4 regions of the Streptomyces flavofungini genome follow, and region 3 is predicted to be linked to each of the others. Evidence: riboswitches for the same ligand, from Rfam matches in the RefSeq annotation. Region 3 holds a riboswitch; each other region holds the start of a gene.
The links. Region 3 has a riboswitch for cobalamin ahead of metE (5-methyltetrahydropteroyltriglutamate--homocysteine S-methyltransferase). Riboswitches for the same ligand answer to the same signal wherever they lie in the genome.
Positions count from the first base shown of each region.

Region 1: another riboswitch for cobalamin. It lies ahead of QUY26_RS29075 (ABC transporter substrate-binding protein); the one in region 3 lies ahead of metE (5-methyltetrahydropteroyltriglutamate--homocysteine S-methyltransferase).
Region 2: another riboswitch for cobalamin. It lies ahead of QUY26_RS25100 (CbtB domain-containing protein); the one in region 3 lies ahead of metE (5-methyltetrahydropteroyltriglutamate--homocysteine S-methyltransferase).
Region 4: another riboswitch for cobalamin. It lies ahead of QUY26_RS31130 (cobalamin biosynthesis protein); the one in region 3 lies ahead of metE (5-methyltetrahydropteroyltriglutamate--homocysteine S-methyltransferase).

Region 1 covers NZ_CP128846.1:6,804,938-6,809,140, forward strand. Annotated here, with positions in the region: gene QUY26_RS29060 (haloacid dehalogenase-like hydrolase) at 1-306, opposite strand, end outside; gene QUY26_RS29065 (helix-turn-helix transcriptional regulator) at 482-1,393, shown strand; gene QUY26_RS29070 (VOC family protein) at 1,390-1,959, shown strand; cobalamin riboswitch at 1,957-2,142, shown strand; gene QUY26_RS29075 (ABC transporter substrate-binding protein) at 2,294-3,283, shown strand; gene QUY26_RS29080 (FecCD family ABC transporter permease) at 3,280-4,203, shown strand, end outside.
Region 2 covers NZ_CP128846.1:5,910,324-5,914,526, reverse strand. Annotated here, with positions in the region: gene QUY26_RS25110 (glycoside hydrolase family 6 protein) at 1-485, opposite strand, end outside; gene QUY26_RS25105 (GAF and ANTAR domain-containing protein) at 646-1,422, shown strand; cobalamin riboswitch at 1,773-1,922, shown strand; gene QUY26_RS25100 (CbtB domain-containing protein) at 1,954-2,184, shown strand; gene QUY26_RS25095 (CbtA family protein) at 2,202-3,092, shown strand; gene QUY26_RS25090 (class F sortase) at 3,157-3,783, opposite strand; gene QUY26_RS25085 (hypothetical protein) at 3,845-4,203, opposite strand, start outside.
Region 3 covers NZ_CP128846.1:9,004,874-9,009,076, reverse strand. Annotated here, with positions in the region: gene aceA (isocitrate lyase) at 225-1,511, shown strand; cobalamin riboswitch at 1,678-1,897, shown strand; gene metE (5-methyltetrahydropteroyltriglutamate--homocysteine S-methyltransferase) at 2,074-4,203, shown strand, end outside.
Region 4 covers NZ_CP128846.1:7,268,955-7,273,157, reverse strand. Annotated here, with positions in the region: gene QUY26_RS31145 (helix-turn-helix domain-containing protein) at 1-89, shown strand, start outside; gene QUY26_RS31140 (hypothetical protein) at 132-713, shown strand; gene QUY26_RS31135 (DUF397 domain-containing protein) at 971-1,177, opposite strand; cobalamin riboswitch at 1,394-1,543, shown strand; gene QUY26_RS31130 (cobalamin biosynthesis protein) at 1,667-2,659, shown strand; gene QUY26_RS31125 (cobyric acid synthase) at 2,656-4,164, shown strand; gene cobN (cobaltochelatase subunit CobN) at 4,161-4,203, shown strand, end outside.

The DNA of each region.
Region 1 (4,203 bases), 2.2 Mb from region 3:
CATCTCCAGGAACGGAAGGAGCGATTCCTCCAGGTCGTGGCGGTACGTCGTGTTGTCCGCGTCGAAGACCGCGTACGCGCCCTTCCCCCGGTTCTCCGCGATCACCTTGCCGAGCTTCGCCGCCACCGGCTTCGGCCAGTGCGTGAGGTCGGCCGCGGCGGCACGGGCGGCCGCGCTCGGCGCTGGGGCGTCCACCGCCTTCGCGTCCGCCGCGCTCGGCCACAGCGCGCCGCCCGCGAACACCGCCGCCGCCAGCGCCCCCGCCGCCCCGACGACCGCCGGCCTGCCCTTTGTTCGAATTGCCATGGTTCCCGTTCCCTGGAAGCGCTGAGCCGACCCGTCCGGAGCGGCGCGCCATGCTACGAGGACAAGGTGCCCGATTCCCATGATCGAGGTCACCGTGCGTGCCGGGCATGGGACGGACGGACGCGGGTAGCCGCACCGGACGACAGGCCCGTCCGCGCCCGCCCACAATGGCTTCATGGGCCCCACGGCTACGGACACCACCGCCCGCGACGGCGACACCGCCTCCCGCGAGTTCGTCCGCGCCGCGCCCCCGCCCGGCGGCCTGGTCGTGTCCGCCGTGGGCTACCGCACGCAGGGCCGGCGCACCGCTCTGCACCGCGGCCTGCCGTCCCCGTACCTCACGCTGATCTTCTCCCTCGACGGCCCCGTCATCACCGGCCGCACCCCCGGCCAGGCGACCGGACCCGACGCCGTCCGCACGGACATCGTCGTCGGCGGCCTGCACCAGAGCCCCGCGTACGTCGTCCAGCCCGAGCACGAGGCCGGCATTCAGCTCGCCGTGCATCCGCTCGCCGCCCGCGCCCTGTTCGGGCTGCCCGCCGCCGAGCTGGCCGGACAGCTCGTCACCGACGGCACCGACGTCCTCGGCCGGGTCGCCGCCGACGTCCGGGAACGCCTCTGCGAGCAGGACGCCTGGAGTGACCGGTTCGCCTTCCTCAACGCCTACTTGGCGCGCCGCGCGGCCGACGCGGAGCGCGCCGGAGGCGTCCGGCCCGAGGTCGGCGAGGCCTGGGCCTGGCTCGCCCGGCACCGCGGCGCGGGCACCCTGCGCGGTCTGTCCGCGCACGTCGCCCTCAGCGAACGCCGCCTGTCCGCGCTGTTCCGCGCCGAGACCGGCGTCACACCCAAGCAGGCCGCCCGTCTCATCCGCTTCCAGCACGCGAAGGCGGCCGTCGTCCGCGCGGTCGCCGCGGGCGCGCGCCCCGACCTCGCCCGGATCGCCGCCGACTGCGGGTACTACGACCACTCCCACCTCGTACGGGACTTCCAGCAGTACACGGGGGCGAGCCCCAGCGCCTGGATGGCCGAGGAGTGCCGGAATATCCAAGCCGGAGGGCACGCGGGCGGCGAAGACTGGGACGCATGAACAGCAACGAAAACCCGCAGAGCGAACAAAGCAGGCAGAGCGCACAGAGCGCACAGAGCGCGCAGACCACGGAGACCTTGGAGACCACGGAGGCCACGGAGGCCACGCGAAACAGCCAGGGCGGCCCGACCGGTCCGGTCGCGGCGAACCGTCGCGCGCCCGACGTCTGGGCCACCTTCCAGGCCGACGACGCACCCGCCCTGATCGACTTCCTCGTCGGTACCGTCGGCTTCCTGCGCACCGCCGTCCACGAGGACGGCGGCCGCGTCGCCCACGCCCAGCTCGACTGGCCCGAGGGCGGCGGGGTCATGCTCGGCAGCTACGACCCGAAGGCCGCCGAATGGTGTCTGCGGCCCGGCACGTTCGGGGCGTACGTCGTCACCGACCACGTCGACGACCTCTACCTCCGTCTCACCGCCGCCGGCGTGAAGGTGATCCGCGAGATCGAGGACCAGCCGTACGGCAGCCGCGAGTTCGCGGTCGCCGACCCCGAGGGCAACAAGTGGGCCTTCGGCACCTACCGCGGTGAGCCCGCCCCGACCAGGGGTGATGCCGCCCCGGAGTGATAGCTTGCGGACGCCAGTCGTACCCGCACCTGGGTCGGGGAATCCGGTGGGAATCCGGAACTGACGCGCAGCGGTGAGGGGGACGGGCGGGGCCAGCGGCCACTGGGAGTCCACGGACCCCGGGAAGGCGGCCCCGCCCGGACGAACCCGAGTCCGAAGACCTGCTGGCACCGCCGTCCGCACGGGCGGCGGAGTTCGCAGACCAGGCTCCGCGCATGAGCCCTGAGACTCGGGAAGACGTGTGCCTTCGACCCCGCGCCGCCTCGGCGTCCGCCGTACCCTCCGCCCCGCCCGCATACGCACCCGCTCCGCCGCCCTGAGCGCGGGCCTCGCCCTGGTCCTCGCCGCCACGTCCGCGTGCGGTGGCCCGGCCGCGAAGCCCGAGCGGGAGGCGCGGGCCGGATACCCCCTCACGCTCACCGCCTGCGGCGAGCGGACGAAGGTGACGGCGCCGCCGGAGCGGGCCGTCTCCCTCGACCAGGGCTCCACCGAGATCCTGCTCTCCCTCGGCCTCGCCGACCGCATGGTGGGCACCGGCACCTGGACGGACCCCGTCCTGAAGCGCCTGGCGAAGGAGAACGCGAAGGTCCCACGGCTCGCCGACCGCTACCCGTCGCTGGAGAAGGTCCTCGACAAGGAACCCGACTTCGTCAGCGCGTCGTTCCTCTACACGGTCGGCAAGGGCGGCGTCGCCGACCGGGCCAAGTTCACCGAACTCGGCGTACCCGTCTACGTCTCGCCGACCGACTGCGCGGGCAAGGACAACACCGGCGACGACGACGGCACCCGCACCAAGACCCTCACGATGGACACCGTGTACGGCGAGATCCGCGACCTCGCGCGCGTCTTCGGCGTGGCGGAGCGCGGCGAGAAGCTGATCGCGGACCTCAAGTCCCGGGCCGCGCGCGCCAAGAGGTCCGTCGACGCCTCCGGCACCACCCTCATGTACTGGTTCGCCAACTCCGAGTCCCCCTACATCGCGGGCTGCTGCGGCGCCCCCGGCATCATCACGCGCGCACTCGGCGTGCGGAACGCCTTCGCCGACACCCGCGCGGAATGGCCCCAGATCAACTGGGAGACCATCGCCGACCGCGACCCCGACGTCCTCGTCATCGGCGACCTCACGCGCAGGTCCCAGTCCGCCGAGAGCGCCCGCCAGAAGATCAAGTTCCTGGAGTCCAACCCGGCCACGAAGAACCTCACGGCCGTGCGGAAGAAGCGGTACGTCCTCCTCAGCGGCCAGGCCCTGAACCCGGGCATCAGGACCGTCGACGGCATCGAACAAGTGGCGGCGGCGCTGCGCGAGTTCGGCCTCACGAAGTGAGGGCCCTCGCGGGCGGGGGCCCGCGTCGGCTGCGTTCGGCGCTGCGCGGCGGACTCCTCGCCCTGGCCGGGCTCGCGGCCCTCTTCCTCTCCCTCGCCGTGGCCGTCACCATCGGCCCCGCCGACATCTCCGTGCCCGACGTGTGGTCGGCCGTGGCCGCCCACCTCGGCTGGGGCGAGGCCGAGCTGACGCCGATCCGCGACGGCATCGTGTGGAACCTGCGGATGCCGCGCACGGTCCTCGCGGCGGTGTGCGGCGCGGGCCTCGCCGTGTGCGGGGCGGTCCTCCAGTCGCTCCTGCGCAACCCGCTCGCCGACCCGTTCGTGCTCGGCGTCTCCTCCGGCGCGTCCACGGGCGCCGTGGCCGTCGTGGTCCTCGGCGTCGGCGGGGGAGCGCTCACGGTCTCGGCGGGCGCGTTCATCGGCGCCGTCGTGTCCTTCGCCCTGGTCCTGCTGCTCAGCCACACCCTCGGCGACACCACGGACCGCGTGGTCCTGTCCGGCGTGGCCGCCATGCAACTGTTCTCCGCGCTCACCTCCTTCGTCGTCCTCACGGCCGCCGACGCCGAGACCACCCGGGGCGTGCTGTTCTGGCTCCTCGGCTCGCTGAGCGGCGCGTCCTGGACGGACGTGTGGACGTGCGGCGCGGTGCTCGTCGTCACGCTCACCGTGTGCCTGCTGCAGGCCCGCGCCCTCGACGCGTTCGCCTTCGGCCAGGACGCGGCGGCCACCCTCGGCGTCCACGTGGACCGGGTGCGCGTGCTGCTGCTCTGCACCACGGCGCTCCTGACGGCGGCCCTGGTCAGCAGCGCCGGGGCGATCGGGTTCGTGGGCCTGGCGCTGCCGCACGCGGCCCGGGCGGTGGTCGGCGCGGGGCACCGGCGGCTCCTGCCGGTGACGGCGCTCGCGGGCGCGGTGTTC
Region 2 (4,203 bases), 3.1 Mb from region 3:
TGCCGCTCGCCGATGCCCTTGGCCACGGCGTCGATCCAGGCGCGGTAGGCGTTGCCGTCGGCGGCGCCGCCCTTGGAGAACTGGCCGCAGTCGCGGTGCGGGATGTTGTAGAGGACGAGGAGGGCGTCCCGGTCGGCCTTCTCGGCGGCCTCCGTGTACCCGCGGACCTCCTCCTCGGGCTTCTCCGGGCCGATCCACTCGCCGACGGGCTGCTCGGCGATCTTGCGGATCTGCTCGGCCTCGTCCTTCTTGCCGTCCTTCTCGTACGCGGCGACCTGCTTGGCGGCGTTCCCCTCGGGGTTGACCCAGAACGGGTCCTTGCCCTTGGGCTGTTGGCTGACGCCGTTGCCGGAGCCCTCCTCCTCCTTGCCGTCACCGTCCGACGAACACCCGGAAAGCAGCAGCGCGGCCCCCGCGAGCGCCACCGTCACGGACACCCCCCTGGCCGCGTAGCCCCGCGCGCGACCTGTGTTTTTGCGGTACATCCACTCCCCCTCGGGTGCACTGTCCGGTGCTCAATCCTGACATAACCGGGTGCGGCCCACGAGGCCCGGCAGGCCCGGCGACACACCTGTTGGTGACCTGTTACAGCCCGCCGAAGCTGGGTAGGCGAGGGGCCGTGGGGGGCGGGCCCGAAGGAGACTCATGCTGGACCGCACCCCAGCGCGCAGGCTGGCACAGATCCTCATCGAAGCCGCCGACACCGCCGCCGACGACTTCGACGTGGAGCGCCACCTGCGCCGCGTCAGCCAGCACTGCGCCGAACTCCTCGGAGCCCTGGCCGTGGGCGTGGTGTACGCCGACGGCGGCGGCGCCGTCGGCCTCGCCGTCAGCGACAAGGGCGGTGAGCTGGCCAGGGACCTCCTCGAAGCCCAGGCGGCAGAGGGCCCCTGCCTGGAGTCGTACGGCACCGGCACCCCCGTGCCGCCCGTCCTGCTCGCCTCCGCCGACGCGCTCGCCCGCTGGCCGGACTTCACGAAGCGGGCCCGCGCGCGGGGCGTGGAGGCCACGTTCGCGGTGCCGCTGCGGGCCCGCGAGCGGGTGCTCGGCGCGCTCAACGTCTTCGCCGCCCGGTCGCCGAACGGGAACCGGCCCGACGGCCGTCCGCAAGAGGGCGAAGAGGACAGCGCGTTGGTGCTCGCGCAGGCGCTCGCCGACGCCGCCGGGGTCGGGTTGCGCAACCACCGCGCGTACGCCACGTACCGCGACCTCTCCCAGCAGCTACAGGTCGCCCTGACCAGCAGGATCCGCATCGAGCAGGCCAAGGGGATCCTGGCCGAGCGCTGGCGGACCGGTCTGGACGTGGCCTTCGAGGCGCTGCGGCGGCACGCGCGCCGGGAGCGCCTGGTGCTGGACGTCGTCGCGGGAATGGTGATCGAAGGCGCCCTGGACGACGCGACGTTGCGCGGAGAGGGCTCGTAAGCCGCCAGAACTCGCCGAGCACTTGGCGCCAAAAGCCCTCTAGGCCGGGGCCGCCTTCCGCTCTAGAGTCAGTCCTAACGGCCCAAGCCCCCGGTCGGAGTTGCCTTTTCGCACCGCCTGGACCCATCAGAACCGTTGGGACCAACCAAGGCCTCCCGTGCCGACGCCGGGTTCCTCCCGCAGCTCGAGCGCGCGCGGTCGAGGACCAGCCCGGTCGACGACTCCGGGGGGAGCGGGTCGTTGGCCGGGCCGGGTTGTGCCCGCGCCCACCGCGCGCCGGGGTGCGCGCCGTGCGCACAAGCCCCCATGTCAGGGGCGCGCGGGCTGGTTGACAGTGTCCATGACCACCTGGGACTCTCCGGGCGACAAGTCCATACATCGAGGCGACGGTTGCCAGGAACCCGGTGCGACTCCGGGACGGTCCCGCCACTGTTACCCCGCGCGAGTCACCGCTCACCCGCGCGCGGAAGTCAGGAACTGACCCGTCGTCCTCCTGTCATGGGGCGTGGAAACCCCATAAGGAGAGCACCTATGTCCACTGCTACGCCTGCCCACGGCCCGGCACACACCGACACCGCGGCGATACAGTCCGCGACGATCGAGACCCGTGACTGGCTCATCGCGGCGGCCGCCGCGATCGTCGCGCTGATCGCTCTCTACGCCGTCTTCATGGACAACGGCTCGCTGATCTCGGCGACCGGCGACTACCTGCACGAGTTCGCTCACGACGGCCGGCACCTCTTCGGTGCTCCCTGCCACTGATCGGGGCCGCGCGCACCATGCCGACGTCCCCGAAGTCCCCGAACTCTCCCACCGCTCCCCGCACTTCCCCCGACCCCACCGGCGAACCCCCCAAGTCGCCCGAAACCACTGATACATCCGCGTCCCGCGAGTCCGGGCGCTCCCCCGTGCTGCCGCTGCTCGGTCGCGGGATGGTCGCCGGAGCGCTCGGCGGCCTGGTCGCCGGGCTGTTCTCGCTGCTGCTCGCCGAACCCCTGATGGACAAGGCGATCCGCGCCGAGGAGGCCCGCTCGCACGAGCACGAGCCCGCGGGTGGCGCCGTCCAGCACCACGAGGAGCTGTTCTCGCGCTCCACCCAGCACGCGGGCCTGGTGATCGCCCTGGTCGTGGCGGGCATCGCGATCGGCGTGCTGTTCGCCGTCGCGTACGCGCTCGTGCACCGGCGTGATCCGCGCGGCAACCCGTGGCCGCGCGCCCTCGCGTTCTGCGCGGCCGCGTTCTGCGCCGTCTCGCTGTTCCCCGCGCTGCGCTATCCGGCGGCCCCGCCCGGGGTCGGGGACGCGGGCACCGTGGGCGACCGGCAGGAGATGTGGCTCGGCGCGGTCGCCCTCGGCGTGCTCGGCATGTTCCTGGTGTGGCAGGTGTACGTGCGCCTCGCCACGCGCCCCGTACCGGTGCGGCAGTGCGCGGCTGCCGTGACGGCGGTGGCGGTCCTCGCGCTCCTGTGGGCGCTGCCCGACAACCCCGACCCGGTCCCGGTCAGCGCGACCCTGCTGTGGGACTTCAGGATGCTGTCCCTGGCGTCGCACGTGCTGATGTGGGCGGTGTTCGCGGTCGTGTTCGGCGGCCTCGGGCTGCGCGCCCTGCGGACGAAGGAGCCGGTCACGGCCGATGCGTCGGGCTACGGCTCGGCGGCGCCGGCGAGTTAGGGCTGGGGCCGCGCGGCTCCCGCGGGTCAGCGGCCACGGCCGCGCGGCTCCGGCGGGCCGGCGGCTATGCCCCCTTGGCCCCGGTGAGGTAGGCGGACACGACCACGTTGGCCGAGTAGGTGCGGCTCGCGCGGTCGAAGGTGCCGCCGCAGGTGATCAGGCGCAGTTCGGCCCGACCCTCCTCACGGGGGCCGTAGGCCGTGCGCGCGCTGAAGTCGTCGCGGCCGAGGACCTGCACGTCGTCCACCGTGAACTCGGCGACCGAACCGTCGTCCCTGGTCACGCGCACCTTCTCGCCGGGGCGCAAGGCGCTGAGGTGGTAGAACACGGCGGGCTTGGACTCAGTGTCGACGTGCCCGACGAACAGGGAGGTGCCGCGCGCGCCGGGCCGCACCCCGCCCCCGTACCAGCCCACGACACCCGGCTGCGCGAACGGCGGCGGATCGATGGCGCCCTCCGCGTCCAGACCGCGCGCGACGACGGGGGCGCGGACGCCGAGGCCCGGTACGTCGACGCGCTGCGGGCGGGCCGCGGCGAGCGGCTCGTGCGCGGGCGGCAGGTCGACCCCGGCGGGGCGGCCGACGGCGGCGACGTCGCCCGTCGTCGGGTCGGAGAGGCCGCCGCGCACATCGGTGATCTCGTTGCCCCACAGCCACAGGCCGACGAGCAGGAACGCCCAGGCCACGCCCATGACGAGACGGCTCGTCCCGGGCGGGTGCGGGCCTGCGTCCGGATCCGGGCCCGTCACGGCGTCACTCCGGGCGGCGGCGACGGACGCTGCGCAGCGCCACGGCGATCGCCGCCACACCCGCGAGGACCAGGCCGACGACCGCGTGCCGGGTGCCGGGTCCCGCCTCGTCGGCCTCGGCGGCGGCCGAGGTCAGGGGGGCGGCGCCGCCGCCGCCGGCGCGGACCGGGGCGGTCGGGGCCTGCCCCGTACCCGCCCCCGCGCCCTTGACCTGGACCGTGCCGACGCCCTGGTGCGGGTGTCCGTCACAGGTGACGGTGATCTCGTACGTACCGGAGACGCCCTGGCGGATGCGGGTCGTCCCGGACAGTGTGTTCCCCTTGCCGTCCCGGCCGGTCAGCTGGGCGTCCCGGGTGAACGCCC
Region 3 (4,203 bases):
ACTGAGTGCCGATGTCACAGTCGAACCGCGGCCCGCCGGACTCCGTCGGGCGGAGCGGAACCGGGGCGCGAACTCATGCCCTGACGTCGGAGATCCCGGCCCTTCCGCCCGACTCGGCAGCATTGCTCACCTGTCCACACACGGACCCGGTGGGCCGCACCCCAGATTATCCAGGCACTCAGTGCCAGATGTTCGCACAGTTCACGAATCTCCGGGAGACGGTCATGGCACAGGCAGGGACGACGACGGCGACGGCCGAGGAACTGGCGCGGCGGTGGGCGACCGACCCGCGGTGGCAGGGGATCGAGCGCACCTACAGCGCCGCGGACGTCGTGCGGCTCTCCGGCAGCGTCCGTGAGGAGCACACCCTGGCCCGGCGCGGCGCCGAACGGCTGTGGCGCCAACTGCACGAACTCGACTACGTCCACGCCCTCGGCGCGCTGACCGGCGGCCAGGCCGTGCAGCAGGTCAAGGCGGGGCTGCAGGCGATCTACCTGTCCGGCTGGCAGGTGGCCGCCGACGCCAACCAGGCCGGGCACACCTACCCCGACCAGTCGCTCTACCCGGCCAACTCCGTGCCGCAGGTGGTCCGCCGGATCAACAACGCGCTGCTGCGCGCCGACCAGATCGCCACCAGCGAGGGCGACTCCGCCGTGGACTGGCTGGCCCCGATCGTGGCCGATGCCGAGGCCGGGTTCGGCGGCCCGTTGAACGCCTTCGAGCTGACCAAGGCGATGATCGCGGCGGGCGCGGCCGGCATCCACTACGAGGACCAGCTCGCCTCGGAGAAGAAGTGCGGGCACCTCGGCGGCAAGGTCCTCGTCCCCACCGCGCAGCACGTGCGCACCCTCAACGCGGCCCGCCTCGCGGCCGACATCGCCGATGTGCCGACCCTGATCGTCGCCCGCACCGACGCGCTCGCCGCCAACCTCCTCACCAGCGACGTCGACGAGCGCGACGCCGAGTTCGTCACCGGTGAGCGCACGGCCGAGGGCTTCTACCGCGTCCAGAACGGCATGGCCCCCGTGATCGCCCGCGGCCTCGCCTACGCCCCGTACGCCGACCTCATCTGGGTCGAGACCGGCACCCCCGACCTCGCCCAGGCCCGCGAGTTCGCCGAGGCCATCCACGCCGAGCACCCCGACCAGATGCTGGCCTACAACTGCTCGCCGTCCTTCAACTGGAAGGCCGCGCTCGACGACGACCAGATCGCCAAGTTCCAGCGCGAACTGGGCGCCATGGGCTACAAGTTCCAGTTCATCACCCTGGCCGGATTCCACTCCCTCAACCACGGCATGTTCGACCTCGCCCGCGGCTACGCCGAGCACGGCATGACCGCGTACGTGGACCTGCAGGAGAAGGAGTTCGCCGCGCAGGAGCACGGCTTCACCGCCGTCAAGCACCAGCGCGAGGTCGGCACCGGCTACTTCGACCTCGTGTCCACGGCCGTCAACCCGGCGTCCTCCACCACCGCGCTGTCCGGCTCCACCGAGGAAGAGCAGTTCCACTAGGGCGCGCGGCCGGGCCGAGAGCCCGGCCGCAGGTGCGAGGGGGGCGGGGAACAACCGGTCGGTTGTCCCCCGCCCCCCTCGCGCGCACAGCCAAACGGCTCCCACCCGTGTCTCATCTCACGTTCCGGAATGTGAACACCGCTGCCCAGAAGGGCGTACACCCTCTAACCTGGCGCGTGCAGCTGGTTCGCCCTGCCCGCCAGGCAGGCGCGTCGTAAGAGGGAACCCGGTGGGAATCCGGGACTGCCCCGCAGCGGTGAGCGGGAACGACCGCCGTCATACGCACTGGATCCGACGTACGGCTCCGGGAAGCGACGGCCACTAGGTGTCTCGTACGACGAGACGTGCCCGCGAGTCCGAAGACCTGCCCGCTGTCCGCACGCGAACCATTCGGGTGCGGATATCTCGGTGACCTCGAGGGCGGGTCGGCGTACATACCGGACAGAGCGACCAGCGACCGTGCCTTTGCCGCGCGTGGTCGTGGCCGTCCGGTTCGTCGTTGCCTTCGCGCTCTCGTCCCGTCGCCGGGATCTCAGGGATTCATCTCGCGAAGGAGATCTCCGTGACCACCAAGTCCGCAGCCGCGGCAGCACGGGCCACCGTGTACGGCTACCCCCGCCAGGGCCAGAACCGCGAACTGAAGAAGGCCATCGAGGGCTACTGGAAGGGCCGCGTCACCGCCGACGCCCTCCGGCAGACCGCGCAAGAACTGCGCCGCTCCACCTGGCAGCGCCTGGCGGCGGCCGGTGTCCACGAGGTGCCGACCGGCGACTTCTCGTACTACGACCACGTCCTGGACACCAGTGTCATGGTCGGCGCCGTCCCCCCGCGGCACCGCTCCGCCGTCGACACCGACGCCCTCGACGGCTACTTCGCGATGGCCCGCGGCACCCAGGACGTGGCGCCGCTGGAAATGACCAAGTGGTTCGACACCAACTACCACTACCTCGTGCCCGAGTTGGGTCCGGACACGGTGTTCACGGCCGACTCCACCAAGCAGGTCGCCGAGCTGAAGGAGGCCCTTGCCCTCGGGCTCGCCGCCCGGCCCGTCCTCGTCGGCCCGGTCACCTACCTGCTGCTCGCCAAGCCCGCCCCGGGCGTCGCCGCGGACTTCGAGCCGCTGACGCTCCTGGACCGGCTGCTTCCCGTGTACGCCGAGGTCCTCGCCGACCTGCGCGCGGCCGGCGCCGCGTGGGTGCAGCTCGACGAGCCCGCCCTGGTCCAGGACCGCACCCCGGCCGACCTCAACGCCGCCGCGCGCGCCTACCGCGACCTCGGGGCCCTCCCCGACCGGCCGAAGCTCCTCGTCGCCTCCTACTTCGACCGGCTCGGCGACGCCCTGCCGGTCCTGGCCAAGGCCCCGGTCGACGGCCTCGCCCTGGACTTCACCGACGCGGCCGCCGCCAACCTCGACGCGCTCGCCGCGGTGGGCGGACTGCCCGGCAAGCGTCTCGTCGCCGGTGTCGTCAACGGCCGCAACATCTGGATCAACGACCTGGAGAAGTCCCTCGCCACGCTCGGCACCCTGCTGGGCCTCGCCGACCGGGTCGACGTCGCCGCCTCCTGCTCGCTGCTGCACGTGCCGATCGACGCCGCGGCCGAGCGGGACATCGACCCACAGATCCTGCGCTGGCTCGCGTTCGCCCAGCAGAAGACGACGGAGATCGTCACCCTGGCCAAGGGCATCGCCCAGGGCACCGACACCATCGCCGCCGAACTCGCTGCCAACCGCGCCGACCTGGCCTCCCGCGCCGGTTCCGCGATCACCCACGACCCGGGCGTCCGAGCCAGGGCCGCGGCCGTCACCGACACCGACGGCCGCCGCTCCGCGCCGTACGCGACCCGGGCGACCGCCCAGCGCGCCCACCTCGGCCTTCCCCTGCTTCCCACGACCACCATCGGGTCGTTCCCGCAGACAGCCGAGCTGCGCACCGCCCGCGCCGACCTGCGCGCCGGGCGCATCGACACCGCCGGGTACGAGCAGCGCATCGAGAACGAGATCCGCGAGGTCATCTCCTTCCAGGAGAAGACCGGCATCGACGTCCTGGTGCACGGCGAGCCCGAACGCAACGACATGGTGCAGTACTTCGCCGAGCAGCTCACCGGCTACCTCGCCACCCAGCACGGCTGGGTCCAGTCCTACGGCACCCGCTATGTGCGCCCGCCGGTCCTGGCCGGCGACATCTCCCGGCCCGAGCCGATGACGGTGCGCTGGACCTCGTACGCCAACTCCCTGACCGAGCGCCCGGTCAAGGGCATGCTCACGGGCCCCGTCACGATGCTCGCCTGGTCCTTCGTCCGCGACGACCAGCCGCTTCGCGACACCGCCCGCCAGGTGGCCCTCGCCCTGCGCGACGAGGTCAACGACCTGGAGGCCGCCGGGACTTCGGTGATCCAGGTCGACGAGCCCGCGCTGCGCGAGACCCTGCCGCTGCGCGCCGCCGACCGACCGGCCTATCTGGCGTGGGCGACGGAGTCCTTCCGGCTCACCACCAGCGGCGTACGGCCGGACACCCAGATCCACACGCACATGTGCTACGCGGAGTTCGGCGACATCGTCCAGGCCATCGACGACCTCGACGCCGACGTCATCAGCCTGGAGGCCGCCCGCTCCCACATGCAGGTCGCCCGCGAACTCGCCGAGCACGGCTACCCGCGGGAGGCGGGCCCCGGCGTCTACGACATCCACTCC
Region 4 (4,203 bases), 1.7 Mb from region 3:
ACTGCTTCGAGCAACTGCGGCAGATCGCCTACAGCGACGACCGCGCGATCGACCTGATCAACCAGGTCAAGGAAGGCTTCGCAGGCTGATTCCGGAGCCGTCCGCTCCGGGACGAGGGGAGGGCTGGCACGATGCTGGTCGTCACGTTATTACGGTGGCTGTCGCGCTGCCTGACGGCCTCAGACACCAGGAACCCCGCCGACCCCGCTCCCCCCGTCGGCGCCACGGGCCCCGACGGGGGCCCGGCCGCCGATCCCCTGGACGGCGGCGAGCCCGTCCCCGCCGAACCCACCGCCCCCTCCTCCCAGCTCCACGACCTCTTCAGAGAGGGGATGAAGGATCCGGCGTTCGCCCGCGAACTGGACCGTCTCCTCCACAGCGAGCACCAGCGGAGCCTGCACACACAGGAGCAGCAGACACTGAGTTTCCTGGCGAAGGCCGGTTGCGTGTCGGTGTGCCTCGCTGTGGTCGTCGTGGCGCTGGTGCCGGCCGGGATCCTCGCCCAGGGCGTCGTCGTACGCCACGACATCGACCCCTGGCACTTCGTCGTCGCGCTGGCGGGCGGCTGCGGACTGCTGACAGCCGCGGTGGGATGGCTCGTTCGGACCCTGCGCCGCGGTCGCCGGCAGGAGTCGGCTGCTACGACCGGCGCCGGCCCTCCGGCTGACGGAGCGTCCGCGGACGGTCCCGCTCCACGCGCCGGCGCGGGATGAGCGGCGTGAACTCCCACACGGCCCCCGCCCCCGCCGCCACGACCGCGGCCGTCGCCAGCCAGACCGCGAGCCGGACGTGGAGCCCTTCCACGAGGAGGGAGGCGAGAGCGCCCGCGGCCACCGCGACAGCGCCACTGAGCGCGCAGTACAGCACGAAGACGAAGCGCCGGGCGGGCCCTGCGGCATGCCGGCTCAGCGGCAGTTGCCTGCTCTCAACCCCCATGGTCTCCAGCCTTTCGTGCGCACGCTGGGACAGCTCACTTCCCCCCGACTCTCCCCGAGGCCACCCCCCTGACAAACGCGCGCCACGCCGTCGGCGTCACGTTCATGTGCCCTTCGTCGCGGTGATTCGAGTCACGGACCCACACCGCACCGGCCGGGTGCGCCACTTCCACGCATTCGCCGCCCGTCACGGTGTAACTGCTCTTGAACCACTGCACTGCCGGTAAGTACTCGTCGGCCACACCGCCCCCTTGCCTGCTGCCGTCACGAGAGTCGGACGGTGCCGGGGCCCGGCGGCAGTCGACCGCGCCCTGCCGGGTTCGCGTTCCGCGTCGCTCTCCTGCTGTCATGTTCAAGCTTACGGAGAGTGGTTGCGTCCGCCTAGCCGTAAACCGGCCCTGGCCGCAGGTCCATGTGGGCCTCCGCACACACTCCCGTCGCAGGTCAACAGCGAGTTGACGGGCGTCGCGGGCCATGGTGGACTGCCGGAGCCATTTACGGCGGCAGGAGAGGAAGCCGGTGCGAATCCGGCGCGGTCCCGCCACTGTCACCGGGTGATCCGACGATCCCCGGGAGCCAGGAACTCTCGCCGCCGGTCTCGTCGAACCAGGGCGCGGAAACCCTGAGTGAGGACATATCGCCATGCGCGGCCGCCCGTTGCCGTCCCCTGCCCCGCCCGGGGCCCCGTCGCGGCCGAGAGCCCCGCACCGCGTATCGGCGGGCTGACTCCCATGTGTGCCGATCGCGACTACGCGTACGGCGCCGCCGCCGGACTCCTCGGTGACCTGCTGCTCGGCGATCCTCGCCGGGGCCATCCGGTCGCCGCGTTCGGGCGTGCGGCGGGGGCCGTCGAGCGGGTCCTGTGGCGCGACCACCGCGGGTGGGGCGCGCTGCACACCCTGGTGTGCGCCGGGGGTGCCGTCGGCGCCGGTGCGCTCGCCTCCTTCGCCGCACGCCGGTCGCGTGCCGCTTCCGTCGGGCTGACCGCCGCCGCGACCTGGGCCGTCGTCGGCGGGACCTCGCTGGGGCGGGAGGCCCGCGCCATCGGGGGCGCCCTCGCCGCGGGGGACGTGGAGGTCGCCCGGGAGCGGCTGCCTCATCTGTGCGGGCGTGACCCCGAGGCGCTGGACGCCGACGGGATCGCCCGTGCCGTCGTGGAGTCCGTCGCCGAGAACACCTCCGACGCCGTCGTGGGGGCGTTGGTGTGGGGGGCCGTCGGGGGCGTGCCGGGGCTTGTGGGGTTCCGGGCCGTGAACACGCTCGACGCGATGGTCGGGCACCGGTCTTCGCGGTATCTCCGGTACGGGTGGGCCTCCGCCCGGCTCGACGATGTCGCCGGGTGGCCGGGGGCTCGGCTCACCGCTGCGCTCGCCGTGGTCGCCGGGGGGTCTCCTCGGGGGGCGGTGCGGGCGTGGCATGCCGATGCCTCGAAGCATCCGAGCCCCAACGCCGGGGTCGTCGAGGCCTCGTTCGCGGGGGCGTTGGGGGTGCGGCTCGGGGGCACGCTGGCCTACGCGGGGCGCGTGGAGCACCGACCTGTTCTCAACGGCGGGGGGCGCTCCGTCGCCGTGGGGGACATCGAGCGGGCTGTGAAGTTGTCCCGGCGGGTCGGGTGGCTCGCCCTGGGTGTGGCGGTCGCCGTCGACCTTGCCCGGGGTGCGCGTGCGACCAAGCGGTGCCCGGCAGCGCAGGGGAAGTCGCAGCGGATCGGCGGTGGGACATGAGCGGTGGGCTGCTTGTCGCCGGGACCACCTCCGATGCCGGGAAGAGTGTCGTCACCGCCGGGATCTGCCGGTGGCTCGCCCGCAAGGGCGTCTCCGTCGCGCCTTTCAAGGCGCAGAACATGTCCCTGAACTCGTTCGTCACCCGGGAAGGGGCCGAGATCGGGCGGGCGCAGGCCATGCAGGCGCAGGCCGCGCGGGTGGAGCCCAGCGCGCTGATGAACCCCGTGCTGCTGAAGCCGGGGAGCGACCGGTCGAGTCAGGTCGTGCTCATGGGGAAGCCGGTGGGCGAGATGAGTGCCCGGGGCTATCACGGGGGCCGGCAGGAGGCACTGCTCGACACCGTCGTGGGATGCCTGGCGCAGCTTCGGGGCACGTATGACGCCGTGATCTGCGAAGGGGCGGGGAGTCCCGCCGAGATCAACCTCCGGCGCACCGACATCGTGAACATGGGGATCGCGCGGGCCGCCCGCTTCCCGGTCGTGGTGGTCGGGGACATCGACCGCGGGGGTGTGTTCGCCTCGTTCTTCGGGACCGTGGCGCTGCTGAGCCCGGCCGACCAGGAGCTCGTCGCGGGCTTCCTCGTCAACAAGTTCCGCGGAGACGTGTCGCTGCTCGAACCCGGGCTCGACATGCTGCGCGACCTCACCGGGCGGCCGACCCTCGGCGTACTGCCGTTCCGGCACGGGCTCGGCATCGACGAGGAGGACGGGCTGAGGGTCTCGCTGCGCGGGGCCGTCCGGGAGTCCGTCGTGGCGGCGCCCGTCGGCGAGGACGTGCTGCGCGTCGCCGTGTGCGCGGTGCCGCTGATGTCCAACTTCACCGACGTGGACGCGCTCGCCGCCGAACCCGGCGTCGTGGTGCGGTTCGTGGACCGGGCCGAGGAGCTCGTCGACGCGGACCTCGTCGTCGTACCGGGCACGCGCGGGACCGTGCGCGCCCTTCAGTGGCTGCGCGAGCGCGGGCTCGCGGACGCGCTCGCGCGGCGGGCCGCCGAGGGGCGGCCCGTCCTCGGGATCTGCGGCGGCTTCCAGGTGCTCGGCGAGCGGATCCAGGACGACGTCGAGTCGCGGGCCGGGACCGTGGACGGGCTCGGGCTGCTGCCCGTGCGCGTCACCTTCCGGCGCGAGAAGACCCTGGCCCGGCCCGTCGGCGAGGCCCTCGGCGAGCACGTCGAGGGGTACGAGATCCATCACGGCGTCGCCGAAGTCCTGGGCGGGGACCCCTTCCTGGACGGGTGCCGGGTGGGGGCCGTGTGGGGCACCCACTGGCACGGGTCGCTGGAGAGCGACGCGTTCCGGCGCCGCTTCCTCACCGAGGTCGCGCGCGCCGCGGGCCGCCGCTTCGTGCCCGCGCCCGACACCGGCTTCGCCGCCCTGCGCGAGGAACAGCTCGACCTCCTCGGCGACCTCATCGAAGAACACGCGGACACCGACGCGCTGCTGCGCCTGATCGAGACCGGCGCTCCGTCCGGTCTCCCCTTCATCGCACCGGGGGCACCCTCATGACCGTCCTTCTCCTGTCCACCGCCGACACGGACCTGCTCG